2 linked regions of the Geminicoccus roseus DSM 18922 genome follow. The protein of the gene in region 1 interacts with the protein of each later gene in a pairwise test. Links are inferred from orthologs where the notes say so. Each region holds a gene or a part of one and is shown on either strand. Other genes may lie near its edges. The genes, in order: GEMRO_RS0109870 and GEMRO_RS0125555.

Region 1 (7,657 bases):
CAAGTTCCTGGCGGCCTGGGTGTTCTGCGGCATCGCCCTCCTCCTGACCTTCCCGATCTGGATCACCGTCAACTGGCTCGGCGATCCGGACAACGGGGTGATCGTCATGGGCTACCTGGGCAGCTGGCTGGTCGCCGGCTGCTTTCTTTCGCTCGGCTCATGCATGTCGGCGGTGAGCAAGAACCAGGTGGTGGCGTTCGTGCTCGGTGCCGCCTTGTGCTTCCTGTTCCTGATGAGCGGCGTGGAGATGGTGCTGGCGGCATTTCGGGCCTGGGCGCCGGACTTCCTGGTCGACCTGGTCGCGTCCTTCAGCCTGATCACCCACTTCATGGCGCTGAGCAAAGGCTCGCTGCCACTCACCAGCGCCGTGTTCCTGCTCACCCTGATCGGCACCGCGCTGTTCGTGAACAAACTCCTGGTCGATCTCAAGAAGGCGGGCTGACATCATGCATCTCGACCGCCGCACGCTGTCCATCCTGGGCATCCCCCTGGCCCTGATCGCGTTCCTCGCCTTCAACGTGTTCTCCGGCATCGCCTTGCGCGGCCCGAAGCTCGATCTCACCGAGAACCGGCAGTTCACCCTGTCGGACGGCACCCGCGCCATGCTGGAGGAGATCCAGGAGCCGGTGCGCTTGCGCTTCTATGTCTCTTCGCTCCTGCGCGAGACCAACCCGTTCTTGTGGACCTATGCGCAGCAGGCGCGTGACACGCTGCAGTCGTTTGCGGAGGCAGCGGGCGGCAAGATCGAACTCCAGGTCATCGACCCGCAGCCATTCTCCCAGGAGGAGGACCGGGCTGTCGGCTTTGGACTGCAGCCGATCCCGGGCCCGGAGCAGACCACGGCCTTCCTGGGCGTCGCCGGCTCCAACACTACCGACGACACCGACGTCATCGCGATGCTGAGCCCGGACCGGGAGCGGTTCCTCGAGTATGACCTGACCCGGCTGGTCTACAACCTCTCCCGGCCGGACAAGCCGGTGCTCGGCATCATCACCGGTCTGCCGCTGGAAGGCAGCATGCAGAACGGCCAGCTGCCCTGGCAGATCCTCACCCAGCTCCGCCAGTTCTACGACGTGCGGATGCTGACCGGGGAGGAATACGTCATCGACCCGGCGATCCAGGTGCTGATGCTGGTGCAGCCGGACGACCTGCCCGAGCAGAACCTCTACGCCATCGACCAGTTCGTGATGCGCGGCGGCCGGGTCCTGGCCTTTGTCGACCCCTATTCGGAAGCGGCCCAGGCTGCCGTCCAGGTCGCGGGCGATTTTGCCGCCCAGGTCGATGGCCTGCTGGCGGCCTGGGGCGTGGAACTAGTGCCCGACCAGATCGCCGCCGACCCCGATGCGGCCCGGCAGGTCTCGATCCCTCAGGAAGGCGGACGCCAGCAGGTGCTGCCCTATCTGCCCTGGCTGTCGCTCAGCCAGCAGAACGTCACCGGCGACGATCCGGCGGTCGCCAACCTGGACGTCATCAACATGATGACGCCGGGCGTGCTGCGCCCGCTCGACGGTGCGTCCACCAGCTTCGAGCCGCTGGTGCAGACCGGCCCCGAGGCGGGCCTGCTCGAAGCGGGCCCGATCCGCGCCTATCCGGATCCGATCGAGGTGCTGCGCAGTTTCCAGCCGGGCAATGAACCCCTGACTCTCGTGGCTAGGGTGACGGGCCCCACCGAGAGCGCCTACCCGGCGGCACCCGCCAGCGACGATCCGGCGGCGCCCGACCCGGCGGCACATCTGACCGAAACGAAGCAGCCGGTGAACATCGTGCTGGTCGCCGATTCCGATCTCCTGGAGGATCAATCCTGGCTGGCGCAGTCACCGGGCATGGGTCAGGCCGGTCTGACGCCGGTCGCCTCCAATGCCGACCTTGTCCTGAACCTCCTGGACACGCTGGCCGGCTCCGAAGTGCTTCTGTCCTTGCGCGGGCGCGACATCACCCTGCGTCCCTTCACCCGGATCGACGAACTGCAGCGCGATGCCGAGGCGATCTACCGGGTGAAGGAGGACGAGCTGACCGCCAACCTGGAAGAGGTGCAGGCCAAGCTCCAGGATCTTGGCGGTCTGGGGCAGGACCAGGACGGCCTGGTGCTTTCGGAGGCGCAGCGGATCGAGGTGCAGGGCTTCCGGGCACGCATGCTGGAACTGCGCGCTGAACTACGCGCCGTGCAGCTGGCCCTGCGCCAGGAGATCGAGCGCCTGGAGGATCGCCTTACCTTGATCAACATCCTGGCCGTGCCGCTCGCGGTGGCGCTGGTCGCGATCCTGGTGGCGCTGGTCCGGCGCAGCCGGACGCGCAAGCACTTCAGACCGGCCAGCGGCTGAGGAGGCCAGAGCATGCAGCCCCGCAATTTCCTGATGTTGGCCGGCATTGCCGGCGTTTCGGTGATCCTGGCCACGGCGGCCCTGGTGATGCAGGACCGGCCGCTGGTTTCCACCAGCCTGGACCAGCCGCTGGCTCCGACCCTGGCTCCCCGGATCAACGACGTGGTGCGGATTGATGTCAGCGGTCCGGACGGTGCCGCGAGCCTGGAGCGGAAGGAGGATGCAGGGTGGGTCGTGGCGCAGAAGAACGGCTTTGCTGCCGATGAACAGGCGATCGTCGGCCTCCTGCGCAAGCTCGGCACCCTGCGGATCGTCGAGGCGAAGACCGCCTTGCCCGAAAGGCTGCCGAGGCTGGAACTGGGCGATCCGGCCGCTCCCGACAGCCGGTCCCGGCGGATCCTGCTCCAGGACGCGGCGGGCGAGGTCGTTGCCGACCTGGTGGTCGGCAAGCGTGCGTTCGGCGTGTTCGGGCCCGGCCGGACCGGCACCTATGTGCGTCTGGCCGACGACAACCAAGCCTGGCTCACCGATGCCGAGATCACCCTGCCCACCTCGGCGGCGGAATGGATCTCCAGCGAAGTGATCGACATCGCGCCTGAGCGGGTAAAGCTCGTGTCGCTGGAGCCGCAGGACGGGGTGCTGGTCACCACCAGCCGGGCAGGGCCCGAGGCGACCCAGTTCGATCTGGCAGGGGTTCCGGCCAAGGAGGCGGCGGATCAGGCCAAGCTGGAGGAACTTTCGCAGGTCCTCTCACAACTCACCCTTCTCGACGTTCGTCCCGCCCAGGAGGTGGCGTTTCCCGACGTGCCGGAACGGGTGCGGGTGGAAACCTTCGATGGGCTGACGGTGGTGCTGACCTGGATCAGCCTGCCCGATGCGAGCTGGCTGCGGGTCGGATCGGTCACCGCCGACAGCACGGCGTCCGCGGAGGTGAAGGAGGAAGCGGCGCGCCTTGCCGCTCGGACCGATGGCTGGGTGTTCCATGTTGGCGGCTACGTCACCGAGCAGCTTGGCCAGACACTCGACGACCTTCTGGTGAAGCCGGAAGAGAGCTGAGGCGAGATCGGCAGGATCCAGCCCCTGCCGGATCCTGCCGCGGTAGAAACAACCATGCGAGCGCCGCCCATTGCGGCTCGCCCTTGCTCCTGATGCTGGTGGTCAGGCCGCCACCGTGCTGTCCACCTCGGGCGGCAGGTCGTCGTGGAAATGGCGGCCTGCTGTCGTCGCCGCAATCGCGCCCTTGCGGATCACGAAGTCGCCGAAACGCTCGCCATCGCTCCGCTCGGCTGCATAGGCCCGCAGCAGCGGCGAGAGTTCGGCGATGATCCGGTCGTGCTGGACGTCGCGCCGGTAGAGCTTGTTCAGCCGGGTGCCATCGAAGGCGCCGCCCAGGTACAGGTTGTAGGTGCCGGGGCCGCGGCCGACCAGGCCGATCTCGGCAAGGTAGGGGCGCGCGCAGCCGTTCGGGCAGCCGGTCATCCGGATGGTGATCGAATCCTGTTCGAGGCCAGCTTCGCGCACTGTCTCGTCCAGCGCAGTCACCAGGTCCGGCAGGTAGCGCTCCGCCTCGGCCAGCGACAGGCCGCATGTCGGCAGCGCCACGCAGGCCATGGCCGAGCGGCGCAGCGCCGTTTCCTGGCCGACCAGGCCGTACTCGGTCAGCATCTGCTCGATCAGCAGCCGCTTTTCCGGCGCGATCTTGGCGATGACTAGGTTCTGGTTCGCGGTGAGCCGGAACTCGCCGTCATGAACCTTGGCGATTTCGCGCAGCGCGGTGAGCAGCTTCTTCTCGTCGGTGTCCTTGATCCGGCCGTTCTCGACGAACAGGGTGAAGTGCCATGAGCCGGCATGGTCCTGCACCCAGCCATAGCGGTCGCCGTTGTCGTCGAACTTGAACGGCTTGGGGGCGCCCAGCTTGAAGCCGCAGCGCTTCTCGACCTCGGCGCGGAACGTGTCCAGCCCGTGCCGCTCGATCGTGTATTTCAGCCGGGCGTTCTTGCGGTCCGAACGGTTGCCCCAGTCGCGCTGCACCGTCACCACGTGCTCGGCCACGGTCAGTGCCTGCTCGGTGGTGCAGAAGCCCATGACGTCGGCGGTACGCGGGAAGGTGGCGGTCTCGCCGTGGGTCATGCCCATGCCGCCGCCGACCGTGACGTTCCAGCCGGTGATCCTGCCCTTCTTGTCCAGGATGGCGATGAAGCCCAGGTCCTGGGCGAAGATGTCCACGTCGTTGTCCGGCGGGACCGCCACCACCGCCTTGAACTTTCGCGGCAGGTAGGTCTTGCCGTAGATCGGCTCCTCCTCTGCCTCGCCGCCGGCGACCTTCTCGCCGTCCAGCCAGATCTCGTGCCAGGCGCGGGTCCTGGGCAGCAGGTGCTCGCTGATCTGCCGGGCGAGCTCGTAGGCTTCCTCGTGCGTCCTGGAGACATGCGGATTGGAGCTGGCCAGGACGTTGCGATTGACATCCCCGCAGGCCGCGATCGTGTCCACCAGCGCGTTGTTCAGCGCCTGCATGGTGCGCTTGAGGTTGGTCTTGATGACCCCGTGGAACTGGAAGGTCTGCCGTGTGGTCAGCCGCAGCGAGTGGTTGGCGTAGGTAGTCGCGATCTCGTCCATCGCCAGCCACTGTGCCGGCGTGCACACCCCCGCCGGCAGCCGGACGCGGATCATGAAGCTGTAGGCCGGCTCCAGGAACTTCTTGCGCCGCTCCGGGCGCAGGTCGCGGTCGTCCTGCTGGTAGAAGCCGTGGAACTTGGTGAGCTGGGTGTCGTCCTCGGGCAGCTGGCCTGTAATGTTGTCGGTCAGCCCCTCCGCGATCGTCCCGCGCAGGCCCCGGCTCTTTTCCTTGATGGTCTCGTTCTTCGAGAGCGTGCTCATGGATCGGCTTCTTCTAGTAGACGTCGCGCTGGATGCGGCCGGACTTGGTGGCGTCGAGCAGCCAGGCCTTGGCCTTGTCGTCGGACAGGCCGCCTTCCTCGATCGCGATGCGGTTCAGGGTCTGGTCGACGTCCTTCGCCATCTGGTTGGCGTCGCCGCACACGTAGAAATGGGCGCCGTCCTGCAGCCAGGCCCACAGGTCCTTGCGCTGCTGCCACATGCGGTCCTGGACGTAGATCTTCTCCGGCTGGTCGCGCGAGAAGGCCAGGTCGATGCGGTTGAGCACGCCGTCCTCCTTCATGCCCTGCAGCTCGGTCTGGTAGTAGAAGTCGTGGGTGAAGTTGCGTTCGCCGAAGAACAGCCAGTTCTCGCCGGGCGCCCCGGTCTCGGCGCGGTGCTGCAGGAAGGCGCGGAACGGCGCCACCCCGGTGCCGGGGCCGATCATGATCACCCTGGCCGACGGGTCGGCCGGCAGCCGGAAATGCCGGTTGGGCTTCAGGAACACCCCGACCTTCTGGTTTTTGCCGATCCGGTCGGCCAAGAAGGTCGAGGCGACGCCGGCGCGCTGGTAGCCATGGCTCTGCCAGCGGACCACCGACACCAGCAGGTGCGCCGCTTCCGGATGCGCCGACGGGGCGCTGGCGATGGAATAGGAGCGGGCGGGCAAGGGCCGCAGCAGCTTGAGCAGCTCTTCCTTGCCGATGGGGGCGCCAAAGGTCTCGAACAGGTCGATCAGCTGCCGGTCGACCACGAAGCCGCGCCAGCCGTCGCCCTGCAGCATCTCGGCGAGCTGGGCGTGGGGGTGCAGCCGGTTCCAGGCTTCGAGCGTGGTCCTGGACAGCGTGGTCACGTCCTTGCCGCGCACGATTTCGCGCGCCAGCGCCTCGTCGCCACCCAGGCCCAGCCGCTCCAGGATCCGCTCGACCAGGGCAGGGTCGTTCTCCGGCACCACCGCGAGGCTGTCGCCGGGCTCGTAGGTGATCGCCGAGTCGGTCAGGTCCAGCTCGACATGGATTGTCTCGCGCGAGGAGCGCGACGAGGTGATCGTGACCCGCTCGGCGAGCGGGGCGAAGAACGGGTGCCTGGCGCTCCATTCCTGCTCGTCGGAGCGGGCGAAGCGATCCAGATGGATGATCTCGGCGCTCGGCTCGTCGACCTGGGTAGGGGTGAATGTCTTGATCACCTCGGCCGACCAGGAAGCGGCCGGGCCTTCGAAGTCCACGTCGCAGTCCGCCCGGTCCAGCACCCGGACCGCACCCAGCTCGGCCAGCCGCTCGTCCAGCCTGCGCCCGAACGCGCAGAACTCGGTATAGGCGGTGTCGCCCAGGGCCAGCACGGCGAAGCGGGTCTTTTCCAGCCTCGGCGCTCCCTCGGCGAAGAACGCCTCGGCGAACGGCACGGCACGCGCCGGCGGATCGCCCTCGCCCCAGGTCGACGCGATCACGACAAGGTTCTCGACGTCAGCCAGCGCCGCCGGCTCGATCTCGCCCATGTCGAGGATCTTGGGTGCGAAGCCCTGCTTGGCGGACGTCTTCGCGAACTTCTGGGCGAATGCCTCCGTGTTGCCGCCTTCGGTAGCATAGAGGATCGTCAGCGGAACCTTGCGCTTGGTTCCGGCAGCGGGGACCCCCTGTGCTGCAGCGGGTGCAGTGCCGGTCGCCGCGGCATAACCGGCCAGGAAGCCAGCAAGCCAGGTACGCTGTTCCGGGCTGCTCTCGGCAAGTCCGGCGTTAAGCGCCTGGATCGCCGTGTCGGAGAACGGTGCCGTCGAGGGCAGGAGCGGCAGGGCGCGGGACGGGCTGGCCATGGTCCGGATCTCAGTGCGCGGGGTTGGCGAGGAGCGGCGCGGGTTCGCCATGATGGGAATGTTGAGAGCGATCGATGGGCTCGAGCCAGCCCTTGTGGTCGATCACGGCATCGGTGAGCGTGGCCAGTTCCTCCAGGCGGCGGGGCCTTCGGCGCCAGGCGGCCCGCTTGCGCGCGATGGTCTCCAGCCGTGCCGCCCATTCGTCGGTGAGCTGTCGCTCCAGCCAGCTGCGCAGCCGCATCGCCAGGCCGGGGCTCTTGCCACCGGTGGAAATCGCCACCAGCAGATCGCCACGGCGGACCAAAGCAGGGGTGTGAAAGTCGCAGTAGGGCATGTGGTCCTCGATGTTGACCAGCAGGCCGACGGCACGGGCGTCCCGGGCGATCGGCTCGGCAATCGTCGGATCCAGTCCGGTAATCCAGATGATCCGGAACTGCGCTAGTTCCTCCGCCTCCGGCATCCGGGCGATCTGAACAACGCCCTCCAAGCCGGGGTCCTCGGCGAACACGGTGAGATGCGCGGCACCACCCTGGCGCAGCCAGTCGATGCGACGCCGCATGCTTTCACCTGCCCCTATCAAGGCGATCGGGACGAGACGGGGGTCAATGGCGATCGGAATCATGGCGGGGCCTTGGGACGAACGACCGGACCG
Region 2 (7,806 bases), 3.4 Mb from region 1 along the record:
GACACGATCGGCGGCAACGCCGCCGACGACTTCCTGTATGGCGGTGCCGGCGACGACACGCTCCTGGGCGGCGCCGGGGCGGATCGTCTGTCCGGCGGCGCCGGGAACGACCTCCTGGTCGGGCATACCGGCGACGACATCCTGGACGGCGGGGCGGGCGACGACCGGCTCCAGGGCCTGGAAGGCGATGATGTGCTCTCGGGCCGCGTCGGCGATGACGTGATCTTCGATTTCGTCGGCGACAACCTGTTCCTCGGCGGCGATGGCAACGACACGCTGAACGGCTTCGGCGTGCTGCGCGGTGGTCAGGGGAACGACCGCCTGGACAGCCGGTCTTTTCTCGACAGTCTCAAGGAAGAAGTCAGCACGCTGTTCGGCGATGCGGGCGACGATCTGATTTCTGTCGGCAACAACGGCGTCGGTCGTGGCGGCGACGGCAACGATAGGCTGTCCGGCGGCAGCCTCGGCCCCGGCGTTCTCTATGGTGGGGCGGGCGACGACACGCTGGTGAGCCGGGCCGACAATCCAGAGGATGCCCCCGTCCTGGTGGGAGGTCCCGGCATGGACACGTATGATTTCGTGAACGGCAGTGGCGGGCACGCCCTGATCGTCGATGCGGTAGGTGGCTTCAAGATTGTGGCCGTGGATTTCCTCAACCCGCTGGACAGCAATGGCGATGACCTGCTCACGGAGCAGGACGACCTTGCGTCGCTGGTGGACGCCACCTTCGAAGGGGCGACGCGCCCGTCGCTGAAGCTGGAGATCGCCATCGAAGCGGGTGTCGAGATCCCGCCCATCGTCTTCGGAGTCACCCTGTTCGGCATCACCTCGATCTCGGCGGATGTGCTCGCCTAGATGCAGGCGGGGCTTGGCAGGCGGTGCCGCGCGGGGTCATTGAGCCGCCCCCCGCTGCTGCGGGAACTTGCCTTCGAGGCCCGCAATGACCGACGAACCACAGGAATCGACCCCGCCGCCCGGCCTGACCGTCCGCCCCGCCACCGCGGCGGACGAGCCGCACGTCATCGCGTTGTGGCGGGCCTGCGGCCTGGTGACGAGCTACAACGATCCATCCGGGGACTTCCGCTTCGCCCGCGCGAAGGCCGGCTCCGACGTCCTGGTCGGGCTCGGGGCGGACCGGATGGTCGTCGGCAGCGTCATGGTCGGCCATGACGGCCATCGCGGCTGGATCTACTACCTTGCCGCCAATCCCGGGCACCGCGGCCAGGGCGTCGGCCGGTCGATGGTCGAAGCCGCGGAGCACTGGCTGAAGGGCAGGGGCGTTCCGAAGGTCATGCTGCTGGTGCGCGAGACCAACATGCAGGTGGTCGGATTCTACCGGCATCTCGGGTTCGAGGAGGTGCCGCGCGTGGTGATGCAGAAGTGGCTGCCGGGCGATCGCGGGGATCCGGCCGGACCCGGCGCCTGACGCCGGCCGTTCCTTGCTCTGGAAGCTGCTAGGCAAATATTCCTTATCTTGGTACCTTGCGCCCGACATGCCGCCCACCACGCAGGGATCCCGCCCCATGCCCCGCAGCCTCGCCCAGGCCCAAGCCTCCCGCCAGAACGGCGCCCGCAGCCGCGGCCCTACCACCCCCGAGGGCAAGGCCCGCGCCGCCCAGAACGCCCGCACCGTGGCGATGCGCTCCACCGACCCGTGCCTTGCCGATTTCGAGGAAACCGACCGCTTCCACGAGCTGGAGCGCTCGGTCTACGACCGCTACCGGCCGCTCTGCCCGGTGGAGGCGTCCTTGTGCGCCCGGATCGCCATGGCGCTGTGGCGGGCCGAGCGCGCCGACCAGCTGGAGGCCGAGTACTGGTGCCTGCCGGTGCCGGTCTCGCGCTTTTCCGAGACGCTGAAGCTGGCCGCCGTGCTGGTGCACGAGGAGGGCCACCGCCCGCGCAGCCTGGCCACCATCCTGCGCTACCAGGCCGAGGCGATGAACGCGGTCACCCGCGCGCTGAAAGCCCTGGCGCTGCTGCGCGCCGGCACCGCCGAGCCGCGAAACGAGGAGGACGAGCCGGCGGACGCGAAGGAGGCCGGGCCCGCGCCCGCCAACCAGAACCAGCCGGTGCCAGCCGCGATCTGCACGAACGAACCCGAGCCGGAGCCGGCGCAGCCCGCCCCGGAACCGGTCGAGCCTGCGGCAGCCCCGGCCCGGGCCGCTGTTCCCATGCTTTACACGAACGAACCCGGGCGGGCGGCCGCTTCGGCAAATAGCGCGAACGAGCCCGGGCTCAGCCCGCCAGCACCATGCTCACCACCTCGCGCAGCTCCTCCTCGGTGAAGTGCCGGCAGTTCGCCTGCAGCATCGGCAGGTTCTCCGGGGCCAGCGCGGTCGCGTAGAGCGCATCGGTATGCTCGGGGCCCAGGCCCACGTCGGACAGGTCGCGGCCGATCTCGACCTCGTCCAGCAGCCGGTCATAGGCGGTCACCAGGTCGGTGGGCAGCACGCCCATGGCGGCGGCGACCTCGGCATGGGCGCGCGGCGCCTCTTCCTGGTTCGCCTCCAGCACCGCGCCCAACGCCAGCGCCACCGCCCGGCCGTGATGGACATGGGCCAGCGTGCCCATGGCATGGCCGATCGCGTGGGCGGCGCCGGTCCCGGCATTATCGATCGCAGTGCCGGCCAGGGCGGCTGCGACCAGCATCCCGCCGCGCGCCTCCAGGTTGGCCGGCTCGTCCAACGCAGGGCCCAGATGCCGGGAGACCAGCCGGATCGCGTGCAGCGCCGGGGCCGCCACCAGGGGGTTGGCGCGCCGGTTGGTCGCCGCCTCGATCGCGTGCACCAGGGCGTCCAGCCCGGTCCAGGCGGTGAGCCTGGCCGGCAGGGTCACCGACAGGGTCGGGTCCAGCACCGCCAGGGCCGGGCGCAGCTCCTCGCCCCAGCTCCAGACCTTGTGGCCGTGGCTGTTGGTGAACACCGCGGTGCGGGTCATCTCCGCCCCGGTCCCGGCGGTGGTCGGCACCGCGATGATCGGCAGGGTCGCACGCGGCAGGGGCGTGGCGCACAGGCCGTAGGCGTCGGCCGGGTCCTCCCCGGCGGCGGTCACCGCAGCGAGCTTGCCGGCGTCGATCGCCGAGCCGCCGCCCACCGCGATCACCAGCTGCGCCCGCTGGCTGCGCGCCGCCGCCGCGGCGGCGTTGATCCGGGCGCTGTCCGGGTCGCCCACGATCTCGGCATACATGGTCACCTGGTGGCCGGCCATCGCCAGGCGCTCGCGCATCCGCACCACCCGGTCCTGCATCGCGATCGCCCGGTCGGCCACCAGCAGGACCCGGGCCTGGGAGCCCACCAGCGCGGTCACGTCCTCGGCCACCGCCAGCGCCCGGTCCTCGCCGTAGATGACCGGGGTGCCCCGCTCCAGACCGAAGCTCGCCGACATACGAAACCCTCCGACGCAACTGTTTCCCCGTGCTATCCGCAGGCATGGCCACGCGGCAAGCAGGCGGGAGTGGGGCTGGAATGAAAATTGCAAAGATCGAGCTGTCGCATCACGCGATCGACCTGGATCCACCCTTCCCGGCCTCCTGGGACCCCGTCCCCCGCCGCCGCTTCGTGGTCGACCTGGTCCGGGTCACCACCGATGACGGCCTGGTCGGGGTGGGCTCCGGCGACCCGATGCCCGGCCTGATCGGCAACGAGCATCTGTTCATCGGCCAGGACCCCCGCGACCTCGCCCGCCATGCGCGGATCATCGACAACCTGTCGTTCTTCTACGGGCGGATCTGGCCCCTGGATCTCGCTCTGTGGGACCTGTTCGGCAAGATCACCGGCCAGCCGGTCTGGCGCCTGCTCGGCGGCAGCTCCGGCAGGATCCCCTGCTACGCCTCGTCCGGCACGCTGCGCGATCCCAAGGCCATGGCCGCCCAGGCCGAGCGCTTCGCCGAGCTCGGCTACAAGCACATGAAGGTGCGCTTCCACGAGGCCGACTGGCGCCAGGACATCCACAAGATCCAGGCGATCCGCGCCGCCATCGGCGACCGGATGGAGCTGATGGTCGACTGCAACCAGGGCTGGCGGATGCCCTGGGACGCCTCGCCGTCCTGGACCCTGAAGGACGCCCTGGCGGTGACCCGCGCCCTGGAGCCCTTGGGCGTGTTCTGGCTGGAGGAGCCCTTGCACCGCTCCGACCTGCAGGGCATGCGGATCCTGCGCGAATCCACCTCGATCCGGATCGCCGGCGGCGAGCTCGCCCGCGACCTGGAGAGCATGCGCGCCTGGCTGCGCGAGGGCTGCGTCGACGTTCTGCAGACCGACGTGGTCTGCGGCGGCGGCATCACCGGCCTGGCCGACCTGTTCCGCGAGGCCCGCGCCATGGGCGTGGCCTTCACCCCGCATACCTGGGGCAACGGCATCGGCCTGCTCGCCAACGCCCATCTGGTGGCGGGCCTGGGGCCGATGCTGCCCCTGGAATTCCCCTACGACCCGCCGGAATGGACCACCGCCAGGCGTGACCACGGCCTGGTGGCGCCGATCGAGGTCGATGCGCAGGCCTGCCTGAACCTGGACGAGAGCCCGGGCCTGGGCATTCACCTGGACGAGGAACGCCTGGCTGCGACGAGGATCGGCTGATGCTGCAAGGACGGATCAGCGGCCTGTTCGTTTATCCGGTCAAGGGCTGCCGCGGCATCGCCCTGGACCAGGCGACGCTGGGCCCGCTCGGCCTGGAGCATGACCGCCGCTTCCTGGTGGTCCGCCCGGACGGCCGCTTCCTCAGCCAGCGCGAATTGCCGGCCATGGCGACGGTGGTGCCGGCGTTCGAGGACGGCGCCCTGGCGCTCCGCTTCGGCGGCAGCCGGCACCTGGTCGACCTGGCCATGGCCGGCCCGCCGATGGAGGTGACCATCTGGAAGGACCGCTTCCCGGCGCTGACCGGGGATCCGGCCACCGACCAGGCCCTGTCCGATCATCTCGGCCGCCCGGTCCGCCTGGTCCGCTTCGACCCGGAGGTGGAGCGCTATTGCCGGGGCAGGGGGGCGCCCCCCGGCACCCGCACCAGCTTCGTGGACGACTTCCCGATCCTCCTGACCAGCACCGCCTCGCTCACCCGGCTGAACGACCAGCTCCAGGAAGCCGGCGGCCCGGCGCTGCCGATGGACCGGTTCCGGCCGAACATCGTGGTGGACGGCCTGCCGGCCTATGCCGAGGACGACCATCCTTACGCGGTGGCGGACGGCATCCGCCTGGCGCTGGCGAGCGCCTGCGAGCGCTGCATCGTCCCCACCACCGACCAGGAGAGCGGCGAGCGGACCGGCCCGGAGCCGATCCGGACCCTGAAGCGGTACCATGCGGACGACTCGGGCCGACCTTTGTTTGGCCAGAACGCCGTGTGGCTGGATGACGGCAAACCCGCCCCAGCGCTGCGGATCGGGGCCTTGATCGGGCTTCACATGGAAGTAGATGCCTAAGTCCATCTAAATCCGGGACTAATTATAGCTTGCGTCAGGGGGGTAGTGTCCCTATCTACCCCCCGACGAAAAGAAGCCCATGCACTGCGGCGCGCGCGGCGGCGGCTTTCTGATCAGCCCTGGACCTCCACCGGTCTCTCGGAAGGTTGGAAATGACCACTAGCTACGGCAGCGCTGAGGCGTTGCTCACCCATCACCTCAGTTCTCACCCGATTGTCGGCGTCCGGCCCCACGTGGTCGAGCGCACGGCCAGGCGTATGATCGCCGCCTTTCCGGGCGACGTCCTCTATGCCGTCAAATGCAACGACGCCGATCCGGTTCTCGATGCACTGTGGAAGGGCGGAATCCGTCACTTCGACACCGCCTCGATTGGTGAGGTTCGCCAGATTCGCCGCCGTTTTCCCGGTGCGATCTGCCATTTCATGCACCCGGTGAAGTCGCCCGAGGCCATTGCCGAGGCTTACTTCGAGCACGGCGTGCGCAGCTTCGTCCTCGACCACGAGGAGGAGCTGGCCAAGATCGTCCAGGTCACCGGGCGGGCGAAGGATCTCGACCTGTTCGTGCGCCTGGCAGTCCCGGGCGAGGGTGCCGTGCTGACCCTGACCGGCAAGTTCGGCTGCGAGGTGCATGAGGCGCCGGCCCTGGTGCGCGCCTGCCGCGCGTTCGGCAGGAGCGTGGGCATCACCTTCCATGTCGGCTCGCAGTGCCTGGACCCGACCGCGTTCCGCCGGGCGCTCGGCCTGTGCGGCCAGGTGGTGCGCGAGACCGGCCCGGTCGACATGATCGATGTCGGCGGCGGCTTTCCCGGGCGCTATGTCGGCGACGAGCCGGCGTTCGAGCACTTCGTGGCGGCCATCAAGAAGGCGGTCGCGGATTACGGCCTGTCCGGCACGCCGTTGCAGTGCGAGCCCGGCCGCGCCCTGGTCGCCGACGGCGCCTCGGTGTTCGCGCGCGTCGAGCTGCGCCGCGGCGCTTCGCTCTACCTGAACGACGGGGTGTACGGGAACCTGGCCGAGCTGAAATGGATCGGCCCGCAGTTCCCGCTGCGCGCGATCCGCGCCGACGGCCAGCGCAGCGAGGCGCCGCTGATGTCCTACGACCTGTTCGGGCCCACCTGCGACAGCATCGATTCGATGCCGGGCCCGCACTGGCTGCCTTCCGACATGGACGAGGGCGACTGGGTCGAGGTCGGCCAGATGGGTGCTTACAGCAACGCGCTGCGCACCCGCTTCAACGGCTTCGAGACCGGCACCGTGGTGTTCCTGCACGACGAGGCCTTCGACCGGGTCCGGCTCCAGGAGAGCCGCAGCGAGGCGACCTTCGTCTACGCCCAGGCCGCCTGACCGGCCTTCCTCGATCTGCTCCGGCCGCGACATCCTGGCCGGAGCAGCGTCGAAACACTGGAATCCATCCAGCGTCCGTCGCACATTCGGTGCCATAAGACGTTGGCGCCAGGACTCGGGACAGACATCATGGATTACGAGCGCATCTTCCGCGAGGCGGTCACGGCCGTGCGCGCAGAGGGTCGCTACCGGGTCTTTTGCGATATTGAGCGGCAGGTCGGCACGTTCCCGCGCGCACTGCGCCATACTCCCGACGGACCGCGCCCGGTCGTGATCTGGTGCTCCAACGACTATCTGGGGATGGGCACCCATCCGATGGTGGTCGAGGCCGGGCGCGAGGCGGTGCGCTGCCACGGCACCGGTGCCGGCGGCACCCGCAACATCAGCGGCTCCAACCATCTGCACGTGGCGCTGGAGCGCGAGCTGGCCGGGCTGCACCGCAAGGAAGCGGCCCTGGTGTTCACCTCGGGCTATGTCGCCAACGAGGCGGCCCTCTCCACCCTGGCCAGGCTCCTGCCCGACGGCGTCGTGTTCAGCGACGAGAAGAACCACGCCTCGATGATCGCCGGGATCCGCAACGGCGGCGCGCCCAAACGGATCTTCCGGCACAACGACGTCGAGCACCTGGAGCAGATGCTGGCGGAGACCGCGCCCGAGCGCCCCAAGCTGATCGCGTTCGAGGGCGTCTACTCCATGGACGGCAGCTTCGGCCGGGTCGGCGAGATCATGGACCTGGCCGAGCGCTACGGCGCCATGACCTATCTGGACGAGGTCCACGCGGTCGGCATGTACGGCGACCAGGGTGGCGGCATCGCCCAGATGATGGGCCAGGAGCACCGGGTGACGGTGATCCAGGGCACGCTCGGCAAGGCGTTCGGCGCGCTGGGCGGCTACATCGCCGGCTCCGGGGCGCTGATCGACGCGATCCGCTCCTATGCCTCGGGCTTCATCTTCACCACCTCGCTGCCGCCGGCGGTGACCGGGGCGGCGCTGGCCAGCGTCCGCTACCTGAAGACCAGCGACGCCGAGCGGATCCGCCACCAGGAGCGGGCA

What was found.
Region 2: the proteins of GEMRO_RS0109870 (region 1) and GEMRO_RS0125555 interact in binary tests that used the Escherichia coli proteins (3 or more experiments, as listed by UniProt). The link is inferred for Geminicoccus roseus DSM 18922 from one-to-one orthologs.

What each region holds. Positions count from the first base shown.
Region 1 is NZ_KE386572.1:1,853,860-1,861,516, forward strand. What follows is about bases 4,609-7,458. They hold GEMRO_RS0109870 (diflavin oxidoreductase), read right to left. Parts: upstream 7,006-7,458; coding sequence 5,212-7,005; downstream 4,609-5,211. Other genes in these bases: GEMRO_RS28825 (NADPH-dependent assimilatory sulfite reductase hemoprotein subunit), read right to left, coding at 4,609-5,198; GEMRO_RS28830 (precorrin-2 dehydrogenase/sirohydrochlorin ferrochelatase family protein), read right to left, coding at 7,016-7,458. In the rest of the region: GEMRO_RS0109850 (ABC transporter permease), read left to right, coding at 1-442; GEMRO_RS0109855 (GldG family protein), read left to right, coding at 447-2,321; GEMRO_RS32570 (DUF4340 domain-containing protein), read left to right, coding at 2,334-3,377; more of GEMRO_RS28825, read right to left, coding at 3,480-4,608; more of GEMRO_RS28830, read right to left, coding at 7,459-7,627. UniProt on the Escherichia coli protein: Component of the sulfite reductase complex that catalyzes the 6-electron reduction of sulfite to sulfide. This is one of several activities required for the biosynthesis of L-cysteine from sulfate.
Region 2 is NZ_KE386572.1:5,227,190-5,234,995, reverse strand. What follows is about bases 3,493-6,491. They hold GEMRO_RS0125555 (MOSC domain-containing protein), read left to right. Parts: upstream 3,493-4,573; coding sequence 4,574-5,410; downstream 5,411-6,491. Other genes in these bases: GEMRO_RS31890 (type III PLP-dependent enzyme), read left to right, coding at 5,563-6,491; GEMRO_RS0125560 (mandelate racemase/muconate lactonizing enzyme family protein), read left to right, coding at 3,493-4,574. Outside these bases: GEMRO_RS33075 (calcium-binding protein), read left to right, coding at 1-855; GEMRO_RS0125575 (GNAT family acetyltransferase), read left to right, coding at 941-1,426; GEMRO_RS0125570 (hypothetical protein), read left to right, coding at 1,524-2,285; GEMRO_RS31895 (iron-containing alcohol dehydrogenase), read right to left, coding at 2,236-3,384; more of GEMRO_RS0125560, read left to right, coding at 3,465-3,492; more of GEMRO_RS31890, read left to right, coding at 6,492-6,753; hemA (5-aminolevulinate synthase), read left to right, coding at 6,883-7,806.